Kineosporia succinea: one gene and its partner. The protein of the gene in region 2 interacts with the protein of the main gene of each other region in a pairwise test. Links are inferred from orthologs where the notes say so. Each region holds a gene or a part of one and is shown on either strand. Other genes may lie near its edges.

Evidence for each region. Proteins that work in one complex are often made in the same cells at the same time.
Region 1: the proteins of thrS (region 2) and rplA interact in binary tests that used the Escherichia coli proteins (3 or more experiments, as listed by UniProt). The link is inferred for Kineosporia succinea from one-to-one orthologs.

Annotation. Positions count from the first base shown.
Region 1 is NZ_JAUSQZ010000001.1:3,339,666-3,344,321, reverse strand. What follows is about bases 562-3,362. They hold rplA (50S ribosomal protein L1), read right to left. Parts: upstream 2,416-3,362; coding sequence 1,708-2,415; downstream 562-1,707. Other genes in these bases: nusG (transcription termination/antitermination protein NusG), read right to left, coding at 2,965-3,362; rplK (50S ribosomal protein L11), read right to left, coding at 2,499-2,930; J2S57_RS14645 (PP2C family protein-serine/threonine phosphatase), read right to left, coding at 562-1,466. Also shown: J2S57_RS14650 (CHASE3 domain-containing sensor histidine kinase), read right to left, coding at 1-273; more of J2S57_RS14645, read right to left, coding at 270-561; more of nusG, read right to left, coding at 3,363-3,738; preprotein translocase subunit SecE, read right to left, coding at 3,839-4,060; J2S57_RS14615 (ABC transporter ATP-binding protein), read left to right, coding at 4,506-4,656. UniProt on the Escherichia coli protein: One of the primary rRNA binding proteins, it binds very close to the 3'-end of the 23S rRNA. Forms part of the L1 stalk. It is often not seen in high-resolution crystal structures, but can be seen in cryo_EM and 3D reconstruction models.
Region 2 is NZ_JAUSQZ010000001.1:104,493-109,338, reverse strand. The notes cover bases 1,337-4,327. They hold thrS (threonine--tRNA ligase), read right to left. Parts: upstream 3,827-4,327; coding sequence 1,847-3,826; downstream 1,337-1,846. Other genes in these bases: J2S57_RS00515 (sensor domain-containing diguanylate cyclase), read left to right, coding at 3,944-4,327; J2S57_RS00525 (alpha-amylase family protein), read right to left, coding at 1,337-1,773. Outside these bases: J2S57_RS00530 (serine hydrolase domain-containing protein), read left to right, coding at 1-447; more of J2S57_RS00525, read right to left, coding at 472-1,336; more of J2S57_RS00515, read left to right, coding at 4,328-4,846. UniProt on the Escherichia coli protein: Catalyzes the attachment of threonine to tRNA(Thr) in a two-step reaction: L-threonine is first activated by ATP to form Thr-AMP and then transferred to the acceptor end of tRNA(Thr). The rate-limiting step is amino acid activation in the presence of tRNA.

The DNA.
Region 1 (4,656 bases), 3.2 Mb from region 2 along the record:
CGGGGTCAGCGCCGACGGGTCGTGGGTGAGGGCGTAACCCCGGATCGCGGTCTCCGAGTCGAGCATCGCGATGAAGTAGTTCTGCGAGGCGCGCAGGCCCTCGTAGTAGTCGCGCACCACCTCACGCTGCACCTGCCGGGTCTCCAGCAGGGTCAGCACGGCGGCCGTGACCACCCCGGTCAGCAGCGCCACGACGACCACCAGGGCGGCGGCGATCCGGCCGTGCACACCCCAGACCCGCGGCTCACGCATGCGGTTCCACCACGTGGTCACTTGAACTCCCTCGGCCACTGCACCGCGATCACCGCGACGTCGTCGGGCAGCTCTCCCCCGTGCGCGTCTTGCACCCGGTCCAGCAGGTCGTCCACCACCTCGGCGCCGTCGTCGCCGACCGTGCGGCTGGCCTGGGCCAGCTCGAGCAGGCCGGGCACACCCAGCTCGTGGTGCAGGCCACGGCCGCGCGAACCCTCGACCAGGCCGTCGGTGTAGAAGAGCAGGCGCCAGCGGGCCGGCAGCGTGATCTTGCGACCGCGCCAGGCCCCGGGCGGGAGCAGGCCGATCGCCATGCTCGCGGGGTCGCCGGGCAGCTGGGTCGGCACCGGGTCGAGCAGCATCGGCGGCAGGTGCGCGGCCAGCCACAGGTGCGCGGTGAGCCGGTCGGCGTCGATCACGCAGAGCGTGGCCTGCACGAAGATCTCCTCCGAGCGGCGCTCCCGGATCAGCAGCTCCTCGAGCACGGGCAGCAGCCGGCCCGGGTCGACGCCGGCCATCACCAGAGCGCGCCAGGCGACGCGCAGGCTGACCCCGAGGGCCGCCTCCTCGGGACCGTGCCCGGCCACGCCGCCGATCAGGATGAACACCCGGCCGTCGGGGGCCTCGACCACGTCGTAGAAGTCGGCGCCGAGCAGGTCACCGGCCTGCGGGCGGTAGCGGGCGGTGACGCCGAGGGCAGGGTCGCGGGTCTGGGTCAGCGGCAGCAGGCCACGCTCGAGACGGGCGTACTCCTGGGTGCGCACCTCGCTGGCGTAGAGCTGGCGGGACTGCTCCTCGGCCCGGCGCCGCTCCATCGCATAGCGGATCGCCCGGCTCAGCAGCTCACCGTCGACCTGGCCCTTGACCAGGTAGTCCTGGGCACCGGCGGCGACCGCGGCGGCGCCGGAGCGCTCGTCGTCGAGACCGGTGAAACAGATGACCGCGACGTCGGAGGCCTCGTCGAGCAGGCTGTGCACGACATCCAGCCCCTGCCCGTCGGGCAGTCCGAGGTCGAGCAGGACACAGCCGAACTTGTTGCGGCGCAACAGATCTCGAGCCTGCTTGAGGCTCCGGGCCCGCACGATCTCGAAACCGCTGCCGGCCAGGTCGAGCAGGTCCTCGACGATCAGGGCGTCCCCGTCGTCGTCCTCGACGAGCAGCAACCTGCTCTCCGAGCGGGCCGCGGGCTCCTCCAGACGTTCCGTTTCGTACACCGGGCCCTCCGCCCCACACGTTCCGCGCACAGCAGACAGCGCTGGAGCCCGGCTGCTGGACCCTCGCCCTCCGGGAGCACTCCCGTCAGGCGTCGCGCCCGTTAACCCTACCTTGCGGATCAGTAGAAAAAGACCGTCACCGGGCGCCTCGTGGCGATCATGAGAACGGCCCTATTCGCAGTGTGCGAACAGGGCCGTTCTTCGGTTCAGAACCTCACCGGGAGGTGCCGGGGAATCAGGCTCAGGCCTGCTCCTCCAGCGCCCGCACCGCGTTCGGGTCGACCGGGATGCCCGGGCCCATCGTGGTGGTGATGGTCGCCTTCTTCAGGTAGCGACCCTTCGCGGCGGACGGCTTGAGGCGCATGACCTCTTCGATCGCGGCCGCGTAGTTCTGCACCAGCTGAGACTCGGTGAACGAGGTCTTGCCGATGATGAAGTGCAGGTTCGAGTGCTTGTCGGTGCGGAACTCGATCTTTCCGCCCTTGATCTCCTCGACGGCCTTGGCGACGTCCATGGTCACCGTGCCGGTCTTCGGGTTCGGCATCAGGCCACGGGGACCGAGGACCTTACCCAGACGCCCGACCTTGCCCATCAGGTCGGGCGTGGCGACGACGGCGTCGAAGTCGAGGAAGCCACCCTGGATCTTCGTGATGAGCTCGTCGGAGCCGACGATGTCGGCACCCGCGGCCTCGGCCTGCGCGGCACGGTCACCGGTGGCGAAGACCAGCACCCGGGCGGTCTTGCCGGTGCCGTTCGGCAGGTTCACGGTGCCGCGCACCATCTGGTCGGCCTTACGCGGGTCGACACCGAGACGGAACGCGACCTCGACGGTGGCGTCGTACTTCGTGCTCGACGTCTCCTTGGCCAGCTTGATCGCGTCGAGCGGGGAGTACAGCTCGTCGCTGTCGATCTTCTCCGCCGCTGCGCGGTAGGACTTGCTGCGCTTCATGATTCTCCTCCAGGAGAAGTGTGGTCGACGGACCGCGCCCGGCCCTGCCACGTGGTGCTGTGAAAAAAGTACGGGTGAGAGGCTCAGCCCTCGACGGTGATCCCCATCGAGCGGGCGGTGCCGGCGATGATCCGGGACGCCATGTCCAGGTCGCTCGCGTTGAGGTCTTCGAGCTTGGTCGTGGCGATCTCACGGACCTGGGCGGCGGTGAGGTTGCCGACCTTGGTCTTGTGCGGCTCGCCCGAGCCCTTGGCCACACCGGCGGCCTTCTTGATCAGCTCGGCGGCCGGCGGGGTCTTCGTGATGAAGGTGAAGGAACGGTCTTCGTAGACCGTGATCTCCACCGGAACCACGCTGCCGCGCTGGCCTTCGGTCTTGGCGTTGTAGGCCTTGCAGAACTCCATGATGTTGACGCCGTGCTGACCGAGCGCAGGCCCGATCGGCGGGGCGGGAGTTGCCTGGCCGGCATTGATCTGCAGCTTGATCAGAGCTGAGACCTTCTTCTTGGGGGGCATGACCTTGTTCCTTTTTCCGGGTGTTTAGGTGCGATCAGATCTTGGAGACGTCGGCGAACGAAAGTTCCACCGGGGTCTCCCGACCGAAGATCGAGACCAGCACCTTGAGCTTCTGGGCGTCGGCGTTGATCTCGGAGATGGTGGCCGGCAGGGTCTCGAACGGCCCTTCCATCACGGTGACGGTCTCGCCGACCTCGAAGTCGACGACCTTCACCTCGGACTTGCCGGGGCTCGAGGACTTGCTCGTGGATTCCGCCGGCGCCAGGGCCGGGGCGAGCATCGAGAAGACCTCGTCGAGGCTCAGCGGAACCGGCTGGTGCGTGTGGCCGACGAAACCGGTGACGCCCGGGGTGTGCCGGACGGCGCCCCAGGACTCGTCGGTGAGGTCCATGCGGACCAGGACGTAACCAGGGATCCGGACCCGGCGGACCTGCTTGCGCTGGCCGTTCTTGATCTCGGTCACGTCTTCCATCGGCACCTCGACCTGGAAGATGTAATCCTCCATGTTGAGGCTCGTGGTGCGGTTCTCGAGGTTGGCCTTGACCCGGTTCTCGTAACCCGCGTAGGAGTGGATCACGTACCAGTCACCGGGAGCGCGGCGCAGACCCGCCTTGAACTCCTCGACCGGGTCGCCGGGCTCCTCGTCGTCCGCACCGGCGGTGGGAACGGACTCGGGCTGCGCGTCGTCCGTCTCGTCCTGCTCGAGGGCGCCGGCCACCTCGTCGGTGGCGGCGTCGTCGGAACCGTCCTGCGCCGTGGTGGCGAGGTCGGTGTCCTCCTCGGTGAACTGCTCGGTGTTCTCGGACACGCTTGTCCTGCTTCCCTTCGTACGTTCCGGCCCGCTCACGGAGTGGTCGGGCCGGCTCTCAACGCTCTCGATCGTGCACCGGAGCCGCCGCGCAGGCGACTCAGCTACCGCCGCCGAACGCCCAGAGCACGAACTTGCCGAAGCCGAAGTCCAGCGCCGACACGTAAAGCATCACGGCGAGGACGAAGATCAGCACCACGGACGTGTAGGTGATGAGCTCGTTCCGGGTGGGACGGACCACCTTCCGCAGCTCGGCCACGACCTGCCGCAGGAAGAGCAACGGCCCGCCCCTGCGCTTCTTCGTCGATGACGTGCTGCTCACGGTCCTCACCTGGTTGTCTGGGGCCTGTCGTCAGGCCCGGGCCTTCCCAGGCCCGCGCCACGGCGTGGATCGGGTCGGTCCAGTGATCGTGGCCCGCACCGAACATGTCGGTACGGGCCCTGTCAGTTCCGCGACACGTCCTGTTGCCGCGAGCACATCCCGCAGGGCAGGAGGGACTCGAACCCCCAACCGCCGGTTTTGGAGACCGGTGCGCTACCAATTGCGCCACTGCCCTACGAGTGGAAATCACTGCCAGGCACACACCATCGGCGTGCGAGATCCTGGCGGTGCGTGACCACCCGGGCGAGAGTCTACGCATCCAAGGGCGCCCGGGTCGAACTGGCACCTCAGAGCGGGTGTCGCCGCCCTGGTGTCCACCGGATGGTGGACGCCTGTCAGCCCCTTGGTCGTCCCGGTACGGCAGTGCGGTGAACAGGATGGACACATGTCCACCGATCCCCCGCACATCCGGGTTCGCTCTCTCGTCAAAGAGTACGGCGCTGTGCGTGCCGTCGACGACCTGGACCTCGACGTCCCCGCCGGCGAGGTCTTCGCCCTGCTCGGCCCGAACGGTGCCGGCAAGACCACCACCACCG
Region 2 (4,846 bases):
ACCGGCGTGGTGGTGCTCGCGAACGCCACCAACGGCGGCAGCAACGACGTGGCCTTCGAGATGCTCCGGATCATGCGCGAGCACGAGCCTTTCGTGGGCCCGGCCTGGAAACCGCTGGAGAAGGTGGACGACGAGGCCCTCGCCCTGACCGGCACCTGGTACTGGGGGCCGAGCGGTCTGGGGCTGCGGCTGACCGCCGACGGCGAGCTGGTCGCGACCGGCCTGGGCAACCCGGTGCGCACCGGCCGGTTCCGGCGTGACGCCGACGGTGAGTGGATCGGCCGGGAGGGCTACTACGCGGGCGAGAAGCTGCGGGCGGTGCGCGACGCCCAGGGAACGGTGAGCTCCCTGGACATCGGCACGTTCGTGTTCACCCGCCGGCCCTACGACCCGTCCGGCCCGGTGCCCGGGGGTGTCGACCCGGAGGGCTGGCGTCCGCTGTACTAGGAACTCCGGCTCCCATGACCGGGCCTAGTACTCCAGTACGGCCCATCCGTGCGCCTCGATCTCGGCCTCCGGCCCCTCGGAACGGCTTGCCAGCAGCCGCTTCACGGGCCGGTCGCCGAGGTCGAAACCGTAGGGGGCGTCGGACACGTTGAGCAGCACGACCAGGCCGCCGTCACCGTCCGGGCGCCGGATCTCGTAGGCGAACGCCTCGTTGACCAGGTGGATCTTCTCGGCCGTGCCCCGGGTCAGCCAGGAGTGCCGCCGCCGCAGGCCGATCAGGTCCTGGTGCAGCCGGTACACCGGTGCGCCCAGATCGGCGAGCTCGCCGGGGGTGGAGGGGAACGCGGGCCGGATCTCGGCGTCCCCTCCGGCCCGGTCGTACTTCACGCCCCGGAACGCCTGCTCGTCGCCGGCGTACACGCTCGGGATCCCGGCCACCGTGAACAGCACGGTCAGCGCGTGCCCGAGGTGACGCGGGTCGTCGAGGCGGCTGGCGATGCGCGTGACGTCGTGATTGCCCACGAAGGTCTGCGGCACGAAACCCGCGGCGAACTCGTTGTGCCGCTCCAGGTTCCAGGCCAGCTCCCAGAAGTTGGCGTCGTTCAGGCTGCTCCACAACGACTTCCAGAGCTCGTACTGGGTCACCGAGTCGAGGTCGCCGGCCCGCGCGATCTCCGCGTAGTCGCCGTGGATCACCTCACCGAGGAACCAGGCATCCGGATGCGTGGTGCGGACCTCGCCGATCACCGCCCGCCAGAACTCCGCCGGCACCTGGTAGGCCGCGTCGAGGCGCCAGCCGTCGGCGCCGCGGTCGAGCCAGTACCGCATCACGTCGATGGTGTACTGCCGCACGGCCGGGTTCTCGTGGTTCAGCGCGACCAGGGCGCCGTGCCCCTCGAAGTCGCGGTAGGTGAACGTGCCGTCCTCGGCGAACGTCAGGTGGAACCAGTCCTTGTACTCCGACCGGTCTCCGTGAGCGAGAACGTCCTGGAAATGCGGGAACTCACGGCCGACGTGGTTGAACACCCCGTCCAGCAGCAGGCGCAGGCCGCGCCCGCGCGCCTGCTCGACCAGCGCGTCCCACATCGGCTCGTCGCCGAGCCGCGCATCGATGCGGAAATGGTCGACGGTGTCGTAGCCGTGCGTCGCGGCGGCGAACACGGGCCCGAGCAGCAGGCCGTTGGCCCCCAGCTCGATGACGTAGTCGAGCCAGGGGTGGAGCTTCTCGAGCCGCGGCACGACCTCGGTGGTGGCCTCGTCGGGAGCACCGGTGAAGGTGAGCGGGTGCAGCTGCCACCAGATGACATGTTCGGACCAGTCGGGCACCGCAAAGACCTCCGGGTGAAAAGCGAACGGCGCCGGGCCTTGTCGACCCGGCGCCGTTGCGTCAGTACATGGTTCAGACCTGCGCGCGGGTCCGGATCGCCTCGGTGATCCGCTCGATCGCCTGCTCGATCGGCACCCCGTTGTCCTGCGAGCCGTCGCGGAACCGGAACGACACCGCGCCCTTGGCCACGTCGTCGTCACCCACGATCAGCATGAAGGGGACCTTCTGCTTGGTGTGGGTGCGGATCTTCTTGGGCATGCGGTCGTCGGAGTCGTCGACCTCGACGCGCACCCCGGCCTCGGCCAGACGCCCGGCCACGTCCCGGAGGTAGGGCACGTGGTCGTCGGTCACCGGGATGCCGACGGCCTGGACCGGGGCGAGCCACGGAGGGAACGCGCCCGCGTAGTGCTCGACCAGCACACCGAAGAACCGCTCCAGCGAACCGAACTTGGCCGAGTGGATCATCACCGGCTGCTGCCGGGTGCCGTCGGCCGCCGCGAACTCCAGGCCGAAGCGCGAGGGCATGTTGAAGTCGTACTGGATGGTCGACATCTGCCAGGTACGGCCGATGGCGTCCTTCGCCTGCACCGAGATCTTCGGGCCGTAGAACGCGGCGCCACCGGGGTCGGGCACCAGCTCGGCGCCGGACTCCTCGGCCACCTGGCGCAGCACCTCGGTGGCCTTCTCCCACTCCTCGTCCGACCCGATGAACTTGTCCTTCTTGTCCGGGGCGTCGGAGCGGGTGGAGAGCTCGAGGTAGTAGTCGTTCAGGCCGAAGTCGCTCAGCAGCCCGGTGACGAACTTCAGCAGGTGCCGGATCTCACCGGGGGCCTGTTCCGGGGTGACGTAGCTGTGCGAGTCGTCTTGCGTCAGCCCCCGCACGCGGGTGAGACCGTGCACCACGCCGGACTTCTCGTAGCGGTAGACGGAGCCGAACTCGAACAGGCGCAGCGGCAGCTCGCGGTACGAACGCCCACGCGACCTGAAGATCAGGTTGTGCATCGGGCAGTTCATGGCCTTGAGGTAGTACTGGCTGTTCTCGAGGTCCATCGGCGGGAACATGGTGTCCGCGTAGTGCGGCAGGTGCCCCGAGGTCTCGAACAGCTGGCCCTTGCTGATGTGCGGGGTTCCGACGTACGAGAAGCCCTCCTCGATGTGCCGGGCCCGGACGTAGTCCTCCATCACCCGCTTGATCACGCCGCCCTTGGGGTGGAAGACCACCAGGCCGGAACCGATCTCGTCGGGGAAACTGAACAGGTCGAGCTCGGTGCCGAGCTTGCGGTGGTCGCGGCGCTCGGCCTCGGCCAGGCGCTCGAGGTAGGCCTTCAGCTCGTCCTTCGTGGCCCAGGCGGTGCCGTAGATGCGCTGCAGCTGCGGGTTCTTCTCGCTGCCGCGCCAGTAGGCGGCGGCGCTGCGCATCAGCTGGAAACCGTTGCCGATCAGCTTGGTGCTGGGCACGTGCGGGCCCCGGCACAGGTCCTTCCAGGCCACCTCGCCCTTGCGGTTGAGGTTGTCGTAGATGGTGAGCTCGCCCGCGCCGACCTCGACGTCGGCGCCCTCGGCGTCACCGGCACCGCCCTTGAGGCCGATCAGCTCGAGCTTGTACGGCTCGTTCGCCAGCTCGGCCCGGGCCTCCTCGTCGGTGACCACGCGGCGCTGGAAGGTCTGGCCCTCCTTGATGATGCGCTGCATGGCCTTGTCGAGGGCCTTCAGGTCTTCCGGGGTGAACGGGGTCTCGACGTCGAAGTCGTAGTAGAACCCGTCGCGGATCGGCGGGCCGATGCCGAGCTTGGCGTCCTTGAAGGTGGCCTGCACGGCCTGCGCGAGCACGTGGGCGGTGGAGTGCCGCAGCACCGCCAGGCCCTCGGGGTCTTCCGCGGTGACCGGCTCGACCTGGTCGCCCTCGGCCAGCGCGTGGGTGAGGTCGCGCAGCTCGCCGTTGACGCGGGCCACGATCACGGCGCGGTCGTCGGAGAACAGGTCCGCGGCCGTGGTCCCCGCGGGGACTTCCCGCGGCGAACCGGATACGGACACGGTGACCTGGGCTGACACAGTGACTCCTCGTTAGGTGGTGGGCACCCGGACGGGCGCATCCTGGATGCTACCGAGCGCGCCGCCCGTGGCGCGCCAGGGCTCAGGCTCGCGTCGGTGTGTGCCGATAGCGACCGGGTGGCTGGGCATGTGGTGGGGGATGACATCGGTGACGTCTCGTACGGCGCGTACACGGACGTGGACCGGCAGGAGCAGGCCCGGATCGAGGCCGTGCACGCCCTGGGACTGATCGAGCGCCCGGTGGCCGAGGGCATCGACCGGCTGGTCGAGCTGGCGGCGGAGCTGTGCCGTACCGAGAACGCCACGATCAACATCGTGGACGAGGAGTGGCTGCACTCGATCGCGGCGGTGGGCGGGCCGAAGGGCAGCTTCCCGCGCGAGGACATCCCCTGTGACCTGGTGGTGCGCAGCGGCCAGGAGCTCGTGGTGGAGAACGCCACGACGGTGCCGATCCTGGCGAACAGCCCGGTGGTCGACGGCACGATCGCGCGGATGGGCTTCTACGCCTCCGTGCCCCTGCGCACGCTGACCGGGCACGTGGTGGGCACGCTGTGCGCCTACGACGAGCAGGAACGCACGTTCACCGCCGAGCAGCTGAAGATGCTGCGGATCCTCGCCGACCACGCGATCGGCATCTTCCAGATGGCCGACGCCCTGGAACGCGCCCGGCACGCCACCGAGCAGCTGGCCCGGCGTTCGCGTCAGGCCCAGGAGAGCCAGCAGGGCCGGCGGTCCGCGGAGGAGCTGCTGGGCGCGGTGTTCCGGCACGCCGCCGACGGGATCGTAGTGGTCGCGGTCTCCGGCACCGAGACGGGCCGGATCGTGCACGCGAACCCGGCCGCGCAGACCCTCACCGGTCGTTCCGGTCTGGTCGGTCTCACGCTTGAGGACGTGGTGGCCGGGCAGGTGCCCGTCGCCCTCGGGGCGGGGGTCGCCGACGACGGCACCGCGGCCCGGCGCGCCCTGCTCGAGGACCTCGACCGCCTGGTGACGCAGCCGGCCGGCACCTTCCCGAACGAC